3 regions of the Terribacillus jepli genome follow, and region 2 is predicted to be linked to each of the others. Evidence: predicted binding sites of a transcription regulator. Region 2 holds the regulator's gene; each other region holds the start of a gene.
The links. The regulator CtsR, encoded in region 2, represses protease genes until heat stress. The targets are predictions, from matches to a motif close to ATGGTCAATAAAGGTCAAACA.
Positions count from the first base shown of each region.

Region 1 (3,286 bases), on a different contig from region 2:
AGCAGCTGAAAACTGGCTGTCTGCTTCTGAAGGTGATATCGTATGGGCGACAGCTGCACCTGGCTGGCAGAAATGGGTATGGAGTCCGTTCCTTTCTGTATTGGGAACAGGTGCTACTGGCTTCGTTTACATGGGGCGTTTCGACGCCAAAACTTACCTTTCCTTATTAGAGGATTACAAAGTAAACGTACTATGCTGTACGCCGACAGAGTATCGTCTCATGGCGAAAGTGACGGATCTTGGCAGTTATAACCTAAGTGCATTGCACAGTGCGGTATCCGCTGGTGAACCATTGAACCGGGAAGTAATCGATGTCTTCCAAAAGCATTTCAACATCATTGTACGAGACGGCTATGGACAGACGGAAAGCACGCTGCTGCTTGGTATCATGAAAGGTATGGAGCCTAGACCAGGTTCCATGGGTAAACCAACACCTGGTAACGAAGTAGTCGTAATCGATGAAGAAGGTAAGCAGGTCAAAACAGGTGAAGTCGGTGATATCGCACTGAAACTTGACAGTCCTGCCTTGTTCAAAACTTATTTCCGTGAACCTGAGCGCCGTGAACAAGCGGAAAGAAACGGATACTTTGTTACTGGCGACCAGGCTTCTGTCGATGAAGACGGCTACTTCTGGTTTGAAGGCCGCAGTGATGACATCATCATTAGTTCCGGTTATACGATCGGACCATTCGAAGTAGAGGACGCTTTGGTCAAACATCCAGCTGTAGCAGAATGCGCAGTTGTCGCAAGTCCGGATGAGATCCGCGGCAATGTCGTCAAAGCATTTGTCATCCTGCGCGAAGGTGTGGATGAAAATGATCCAAACCTTGTGAAGGAATTGCAGACACATGTGAAAAATACAACTGCACCTTACAAGTACCCGCGTAAGATTGAGTTCGTCAAAGATTTGCCGAAGACTTCCTCTGGTAAAATCAGACGGGTAGAACTGCGTAATCAAGAAAAACAAAAAGCGAAATAAAACGGAAGCATCGCCTGATAGAGGCGGTGCTTTTTTGTTCCTTCTTATTTCTATGGAGAGTAAGGATCTATTAAAAAAATTATAAAAAAGAAAACAAAACACTTGAAAGTCAAAGAAGGTCAGACTATAATGAAATCACAAGGTCAAAGATAGTCAAAGTCAAAACAAGACACTTGACCAACTAAACTAAACTAAACAAACCTATTAGGGAGGTAATTGTATTATGAAATGCCAACATTGTGGTGAACGAGAAGCTAACGTGAACTTGTTAATGCAATTCAATAACCAAAAACAACAATTACAGCTCTGCCATACTTGCTATAACGAAATGAAAAATACATCTAAGAATCCTGCAGGTTTCGCGAACAATGGCGGAACAATGGATGATTTCTTTAAGAATATCTTCGGTGGAGCGCAATCCGGCTTCCAAGCTGGTGCGAATCATCAAGCCCAAGCTGGCGGTAATGGCCGTGGACGCGGCGGATTGCTGGACTCACTTGGTAAGAACTTGACAGATGGTGCCCGTGCTGGTCTGATCGATCCAGTAATCGGCCGTGAGCAAGAAGTAAAACGTGTCATCGAGACGCTGAACCGACGCAATAAAAACAACCCTGTCTTGATCGGGGAACCTGGGGTAGGTAAAACGGCGATTGCAGAAGGACTTGCTTTGCAGATTGTCGAAGGCAATGTGCCAGTAAAACTGCAAAATAAAGAAATTTACTTGCTTGATGTCGCTTCACTAGTTGCAAATACAGGTGTTCGCGGTCAATTCGAAGAAAAGATGAAACAGCTTATCTCCGAATTGCAGCAGCGTAAGAATGTCATCTTGTTTGTGGATGAAATCCACCTGTTAGTCGGAGCAGGGACTGCAGAAGGTTCTCAAATGGATGCAGGGAATATTCTGAAACCAGCACTTGCACGCGGTGAGTTACAGCTGATAGGTGCCACTACTTTGAAAGAGTACCGTCAGATTGAAAAAGATGCTGCGCTTGAACGTCGTTTCCAGCCAGTCATGGTGAAAGAGCCGACAACAGAGCAAGCAATCGAAATCCTGAAAGGTTTGCAGGAAAAATACGAAGCATACCATCAAGTTTCCTATGCGGAGGATGCAATCAAAGCAAGCGTGAACTTGTCGCAGCGTTATATTCAAGATCGCTTCTTGCCGGATAAAGCCATCGATTTGCTCGATGAAGCTGGATCCCGTATCAATCTGCTGACAGTGACAACTGATGAAGACGCCATCCAATCTCGTCTTGCGCAGATTGCCAGTGAGAAGGAAGAAGCTGCCGGTCGTGAAGATTACGAACGAGCTGCATACCTTCGCCAAGAGGAAATCCAGCTTGAACAGAAGCTTGAAGAACCGAAGAATGAAGAAAAGGGCGAAGTGACTGTGGAAGTGATTCAGCAGATTGTCGAAGAGAAAACGGGCATTCCTGTAACGAAGATCCAATCTGAAGAGCAGAATAAGATGAAGAACTTGGCTGCCAACCTTTCCAGCAAGGTCATCGGGCAAAAGCAGGCAGTAGACCGGGTTGCCAAAGCAATCCGCCGCAGTCGAGCTGGCTTGAAATCCAAACAGCGCCCAATTGGTTCCTTCCTCTTTGTCGGCCCGACTGGGGTAGGTAAGACGGAATTGACAAAAGCGCTGGCAGAGGAAATGTTCGGCACACGTGAATCATTCATCCGTCTGGATATGAGTGAGTACATGGAACGTCATTCTGTTGCGAAACTGATCGGTTCCCCTCCAGGATATGTCGGACATGAAGAAGCTGGACAGCTTACAGAGCGTGTGCGTCGTAACCCGTATACTATCATCCTATTGGATGAGATCGAGAAAGCACACCCTGATGTACAGCATATGTTCCTGCAAATCATGGAAGATGGTCATTTGACAGACAGCCAAGGACGTAAGGTGAGCTTCAAAGATACAGTGATCATCATGACAAGTAATGCCGGTACAGGAGATAAACAAATCTCTGTCGGCTTTACAAATTCCAGCAATGAAGCTGTATCCGTCATGGAAAAGCTTGGCGCATACTTCAAACCGGAATTCCTGAACCGTTTCGATTCCATCATCAGCTTCGAGGCATTGAAAGAGGAAGACTTGGTACAAATCGTCGAGCTTATGCTGACCGATTTGACGAAGAACATGGACGAAGAAGGCTACCAGCTTGAAGTGACAGACGCAGCGAAACACTTCTTGGCTAAAAAAGGCTATGATCCTCGCTTCGGTGCCCGCCCATTGCGCCGCGTCATCCAGGATCAAGTAGAAGATAAAATCACTGATTTTATTCTTGAAGAAGAAGA
Region 1 covers NZ_JBFEGH010000017.1:41,745-45,030, reverse strand. Annotated here, with positions in the region: gene mbcS (acyl-CoA synthetase MbcS) at 1-979, shown strand, start outside; gene AB1K91_RS16570 (ATP-dependent Clp protease ATP-binding subunit) at 1,203-3,286, shown strand, end outside.
Region 1: a site for CtsR is predicted at 1,085-1,105, ahead of AB1K91_RS16570 (ATP-dependent Clp protease ATP-binding subunit). Genes of this name have one in related genera too.

Region 2 (3,286 bases):
TAAGCTCTTCAGCGCCGATGGTAGTTGGGTTCGCCCCTGCGAGAGTAGGACGCTGCCAGGCAAGACAGAAAAAAATCCCTGATCCATATAAGGATCAGGGATTTTTTTCTGTCTTGCCTTATCTTTCTGTCAATTAGGGAATATAAGTATTTCACTTCATACTAACGTGGGGATATTCATATACTGCTAAGAGAAAGAAGGGAAGCGTAGATGGAGCAGTACTTTAATGATCAATTCTTAACTGTAATGTTTAAAATAATAATAGCAATATTCTTGTCGGGTGCAATCGGGATGGAACGTGGGATGGGTAACCACCATGCTGGTTTAAGGACTCATATCCTCGTAGGGGTAGGATCCTGTCTTATGATGATTTTATCCTTGTACGGTTTTACGGAATTCAGTGAAGAGCATGCCTATGTGCGATTCGATCCTGCACGTATACCTTCTTATGTCATCAGCGGCATTGGTTTCTTGGGAGCAGGAACGATCCTGGTCAATGGAACGACCGTACGAGGCCTCACGACAGCCGCATCTGTCTGGACCGTAGCGGGTCTTGGTCTGGTGATAGGGGCGGGAATGTATATGGAAGCTGTATTCACAACTATCATCATTCTATTGGTCCTCATATTCCTGAATAATTTTGAAAAACTGTTTTTATCCAGCAAAAAGCAGAAAGCATACCGTCTTGATATTGAATTGGATAGAGAAGAAAGCATAGCTCCTATTATGGAAATACTCGAGCGCCATCATCTGGCATTGACAAATATGAAAATGAAAAAACATCACCATGATAGCAGGTTGCTGCATGTCGAGCTGGAAACACGTCATGCTATAAATGAAATGGAACTCTTTGAGGAATTGACTGACCTGACGAATATTAAATCAGTCTGTACGGTGAAAAGTTAAAACCCTTTTTAAGGGTTTTTTTCTGTTTTTGGGGGCTATGCTAAAGAAGAAGAGCTTTGCATTCCTCCTGCAAAATGTATATAATATAGTCAAAGATAGTCAAAGTCAAAAGAAGGGAGGAACTTGTGTGAGTAATAATATATCTGACATAATCGAGGCATATTTGAAGCAGATTCTTCAGTCAACGGATACGCAGGAAGTGGAGATAAAGCGAAGCGAAGTAGCCAATCGTTTTCAATGCGTGCCTTCGCAGATTAACTACGTCATCAAAACGAGATTCACCATCGAAAAGGGATACCTGGTCGAAAGCAAGCGTGGCGGCGGCGGTTATATTCGTATAATTCGGGTAAAACATCATACAGAAGCAAGTTTGATAGATGACGTGATCGAAATGGTGCAGCCGAGAGTTTCGCAGCAGACCGCCAACAGTGTGATTGAACGGCTGGCTGAAGAGGATATCCTGACAGAACGGGAAGCGAAGATCATGCTTAGAGCAACCAACCGGGAAACACTAGCCTTCCCTCTTCCTCTTCGCGATGAGGTCAGGTCCCGTATCCTGGTTTCAATGCTGACTGCTATCAAGTACTAGTCAGGTAAGGAGGGCATTAGGATGGAATGTCAAGAATGTCATATAAGACCAGCTACATTACATTTGACGAATGTCGTCAATGGGCAGAAGACAGAAATGCATGTGTGCGAACAATGCGCGAAAGAGAACGGATATGTCTCCTACGGCCAAGAAGGGTATTCCCTGCATAACTTATTATCTGGTCTATTTCATATGAATCCAGCGACTGTTCAAGGACATAAACACTTCACTCAAGCTCCAGCAACACTTGCTTGTCCGAAGTGCGGACTCACATATAATGAATTCACCAGAATAGGTAAATTTGGATGTGCATCCTGCTATGAAACATTCGAGGATAATTTGAACCCCATATTCCGTCGCGTACACAGTGGTAATACCAAACACGAAGGCAAGATACCGAAGCGGATGGGCAGCGGTATAGAGAAGAAACGAAAGATCGCTGCATATCGGGAATCCATGCAGCAATACATCCAAGCAGAAGAATTCGAAAAAGCAGCAGAGCTCCGCGATAAGATACGTTCTTTGGAGCAGCAGTCAGATGAACGGGAAGAGGGTGAGGGCTAATGTCACTTGAGAAATTCATGAGTGATGCAATCAGCCCATGGATGAAAGAGAATGGACCAGACTGTGATATCGTTATGAGCAGCCGTATCCGGTTAGCCAGAAACTTTGAGAATCGCACTTTCCCTTTGATTGCTAAAGCGGAGGATTTGGATGACGTACTCAATTTCTTCCAAGACAGCTACCAAGATGCTTCCTTCAAAGATCGCGGACAGATGCAATTCGTTCGCATTGCCGATCTGTCACCGATCGAGAAAAAAGTTTTTGTCGAGAAACACTTAATAAGCCCTCATTTGGCAGAACACGCAGAGGAAGCAGGAGTTTTGCTCTCTGAAAGCGAACAAGTCTCTATCATGGTAAATGAAGAGGATCACCTGCGCATTCAGCTATACTTACCAGGCTTCCAGCTGCAAAAGGCACTCCAAGAGGCATTTGAAGTGGATGATTGGCTTGAGCAGAAGATAACATATGCTTTCGATGAAGAAAGGGGTTATCTGACGACTTGTCCGACGAATGTAGGGACGGGGCTTCGAGCTTCGGTCATGATGCATCTGCCTGCTTTGACCATGACGCATCAGATGAACCGGCTGACACCGGCAATCAACCAGCTTGGGCTTGTGGTTCGCGGCATTTATGGAGAAGGCAGCGAAGCTCAAGGCAATATCTATCAGATATCCAACCAGATCACCCTGGGAAAATCCGAACACGATATTGTCGAGGATCTGGAAAGTGTGGTTAGCCAACTGGTCGAGCAGGAAAGGCAGGCTCGTCAGACATTGACACAGGAGCTGAGCATTCAGCTGGAGGATCGGATCTTCCGTTCTTATGGTACGCTGCGGTACAGCCGTATCATCGAATCCAAGGAAGCTGCAACCTGCTTATCCGATGTTAGGTTAGGCATTGATCTTGGGTATATAGAAGATATGCCTCAATCTATACTTAATGAATTAATGGTATTGATACAGCCGGGCTTCCTTCAACATTATGCGAAAAGGAGTCTGTCTGGCAGAGAACGAGATGTATTACGTGCATCCCTCATCAGGGAGCGGATGCATTTGGAAAATAACTGATTGATCGAGGAGGAATTCCTATGATGTTTGGACGCTTCACGGAAAGAGCGCAAAAGGTCCTTGCACTTGCACAAGAAGAAGCAGTGCGTCTTGGACATAATAATATCGGTACAGAACATATTCTATTGGGTCTTGTGAGCGAAGGTGAAGGAATCGCTGC
Region 2 covers NZ_JBFEGH010000018.1:13-3,298, forward strand. Annotated here, with positions in the region: gene AB1K91_RS16735 (MgtC/SapB family protein) at 211-906, shown strand; gene AB1K91_RS16740 (CtsR family transcriptional regulator) at 1,034-1,495, shown strand; gene mcsA (protein-arginine kinase activator protein McsA) at 1,517-2,059, shown strand; gene mcsB (protein-arginine kinase McsB) at 2,059-3,126, shown strand; gene clpC (ATP-dependent protease ATP-binding subunit ClpC) at 3,147-3,286, shown strand, end outside.

Region 3 (3,286 bases), on a different contig from region 2:
CTTCTGGGCAACAGCTGCGAAAGATTTGTTTGTATCTGATTCCGACCTGCTCGGTATCAAGGAATTGATGGGCAAATCTAATTCACCGGAAGCTATGTATCTCTATACGGAATAGGAGGCGTTAGCATGGATAAAGAAAAACGTGAGCATCCAGAAGAACTGACGTCACCTGATCAGGATATTTCCACGACAGAGATAATGGGAGCTGCGGGGACTGAAGGACATGAAGGAACAACTGGATCTGCGGAGACTGACGAATATGCCGTGCCAAGGAAAGTTGCACAAGTCCAGGATAATACCTATCAAGGGAGTGGCGATTTTGATCGGGAAGTGGCGGAACAGCCTGCAGGTGCATCCTCCAAGACAGCAGCTGAAAAGCGTTATGCTGGATTTTGGATGCGTTTCTGGGCTTATCTTGTCGATCTCCTCGTCGTATTCAGCTTGACAGGTTTGCTCGTCCAGCCTTTTACGATGATAGACGCTTTTTATGAAGCGACACTTTGGAAGTGGAGCGTCAGCGCTTTACTTGGCGGATTGATTTTCTTTGCTTATTTCCTGTTCATGACAAAATGGCGCGGACAGACTTTAGGCAAGATGATCTTCGGTTTACGCGTCATCCGGGAGGACGGAGGACGTCTGTCCTGGTCGGATACGCTGGTTCGGGAAGTGGTAGGCCGTTTCATACACCGCTTATTGTTTTTGTATATCCTTTATGCTGTTGTAGCATTTACACCAAGGAAACAAGGGGTACACGATCTTTTTGCGGATACACTTGTCATCCATGAATAAGGAAAAGCCATCCGGCACTTTGCCGGATGGCTTTTTTCTGTCTTATGAAGGTTTTTTCTCCATTACTTTATCGATCAAGCCGTAGTTCACTGCTTGTTCTGCTGTAAGGAAGTTATCACGGTCTGTATCGCGCTCGATTACCTCAAGTGGTTGACCGCTGCGCTCTGCCATGATTTCGTTTAGCTTTTTGCGCATTTCGATGATGCGGCGAGCATGGATTTCAATATCACTTGCCTGGCCTTGTGTACCACCTAGAGGCTGGTGAATCATCACTTCACTGTTTGGAAGTGCGAAACGTTTGCCTTTTTCACCAGCAGTCAATAGGAATGCACCCATGGACGCTGCCATACCGATGCAGATGGTCGATACTGGCGGCTGAATGAATTGCATTGTATCGTAGATTGCCATACCTGCAGTGATGGATCCGCCTGGTGAGTTGATGTATAGGGAAATTTCTTTTTCCGGATCTTCCGCTGCCAAGAATAACAGCTGAGAAACGATGCTGTTGGCAACATTATCATCGATCGCGCTGCCAAGCATGATGATCCGGTCTTTCAACAGACGGGAGTAAATATCGTAAGCGCGTTCTCCTCTGTTTGTCTGTTCGATAACTGTAGGGATTAGATTCATAGTAGATCCTCCTTTGGATATGAGCTCATTATGCTAAGTAATGACTAACCTTATCTTACCTAAAAGGTCAATAAAGGTCAAACAAAATACTAACTTTCTATCGCCTATTCCATATTTCCCTAGTTGAAAGGCAAATAAACGCTAGAAATACAGTATCCCGTTAACTTTGACTTTCAATAGATAATCTCCTGCAAACAAGTGCACTTTTCATTTTAATTGCAGCTTCAGGAAATGGTTTAGAAATTTTACCAGGGTGGAATGTAATCAGCGGAAAGCAAAAAAAGCTCTAGGAGGTAACAACATGTTCAACCATACGAAAGTACTACAATATCCAGCAAGACCAGACAAGCCAGACGCGCTGTTCGCAAAGAAAATGCAGGAAATCTTGGGTGGACAATTCGGTGAAATCACAGTGGCCCTTCAATACTTATTCCAAGGCTGGAGCGCCCGCGGTGAAGAAAAATATAAAGACTTGATCATGGATACAGCTACCGAGGAGATCGGTCACGTTGAAATGATCGCAACGATGATTGCCCGTCTGCTTGATGGAGCACCTGTCAAAGAACAGGAAGAAGCAGCGAAGGATCCTGTCATCGGAGCTATCCTCGGCGGTATGAACCCACAGCATGCGATTGTTGCTGGTCTGGGACCACGCCCGACAGACAGTAACGGTGTTCCTTGGAACGCTGGCTACATCATCGCAAGCGGTAACCTCCTAGCTGATATTCGCGCCAACATCAATGCCGAATCACAAGGTCGTCTGCAAGTTGCGCGTCTATATGAAATGACAGAAGACCAAGGTGTACGCGATATGCTGTCCTTCCTATTGGCACGTGATTCCATGCACCAAAACCAATGGATCGCTGCTGCACGTGAATTGGAAGAGAAGAATGGCGTCATCGTGCCAGGCTCCTTCCCGAAAGAGCTTGAAGCAGATAACTTCTCCCATAGCCTGATCAACTTCTCTGAAGGAGAAGACTCTAAAGAAGGCAGCTGGGCAAATGGAACTGCCCCAGACGGAGGTCAGTTCAACTATGAACAAACACCAACAGCTCACGGTGAAAAACAAGAGCTGCAGCCAGCACCTCAATATATGTATCCGAAATAAAAAGCAACTGATTACCTCAGCAGGAACTGCCAGTGGGCAGTTCCTTTTTTAGATAAAGAAGAAAGAAGTCTTCCTGCAGTAGTATGACGGACTATCAATAAAGTACTTGCACAAAATAATAAACTCCCGTATAATAATCGTTGTCACATTAATTACATATGCGCTCGTAGCTCAGTCGGATAGAGCGGTGGTTTCCGGTACCACGTCTGCCGGGGGTTCGAATCCCTCCGAGCGCGCTTATACATAGAAAAACAGCAAGGGTTTGGCGTTATGCCGTTCTTGCTGTTTTTGGTTTTTCGATAAATACTAGCAATCTCCTAATCTTCGATGTTCCATCGTTTTATTTTACTATCTTTTAAAAAGAGACCCACCATATTTCAGTGAATATGTAGAGTTGATATATTACACTTTACCTTCAAGTATCTCCCTTAATAAAGTGACACCTCTTTTTATCTCAATTTCATTGCAATTCCCATACCCAAAAATAAGCTGATTAGCATATCTTCCTTTATTTATTGCATGCTTCTCAACTCCTTGGATTAAGATGCCATTTTCTTTTATTAATCTTAACAGTTTGTCATTAAACTCAACACCAGGAAAAGCCGCTGTAAAATGCAATCCAGATGAAGATCCAATTATTCTTACTTTAGGAAAGTTCTTTTGTAAATTACTTAAAAGTAACTCACGATTTCCCTTATACAGCTTCCTCATTTTATTCACATGCTTTTCCAGATGTCCCTTCGCGATAAATTGAGCGAG
Region 3 covers NZ_JBFEGH010000002.1:206,016-209,301, reverse strand. Annotated here, with positions in the region: gene sppA (signal peptide peptidase SppA) at 1-115, shown strand, start outside; gene AB1K91_RS03425 (RDD family protein) at 127-789, shown strand; gene clpP (ATP-dependent Clp endopeptidase proteolytic subunit ClpP) at 832-1,419, opposite strand; gene AB1K91_RS03415 (manganese catalase) at 1,721-2,527, shown strand; tRNA gene AB1K91_RS03410 (tRNA-Arg) at 2,688-2,763, shown strand; gene pdxR (MocR-like pyridoxine biosynthesis transcription factor PdxR) at 2,930-3,286, opposite strand, start outside.
Region 3: a site for CtsR is predicted at 1,483-1,503, ahead of clpP (ATP-dependent Clp endopeptidase proteolytic subunit ClpP). Genes of this name have one in related genera too.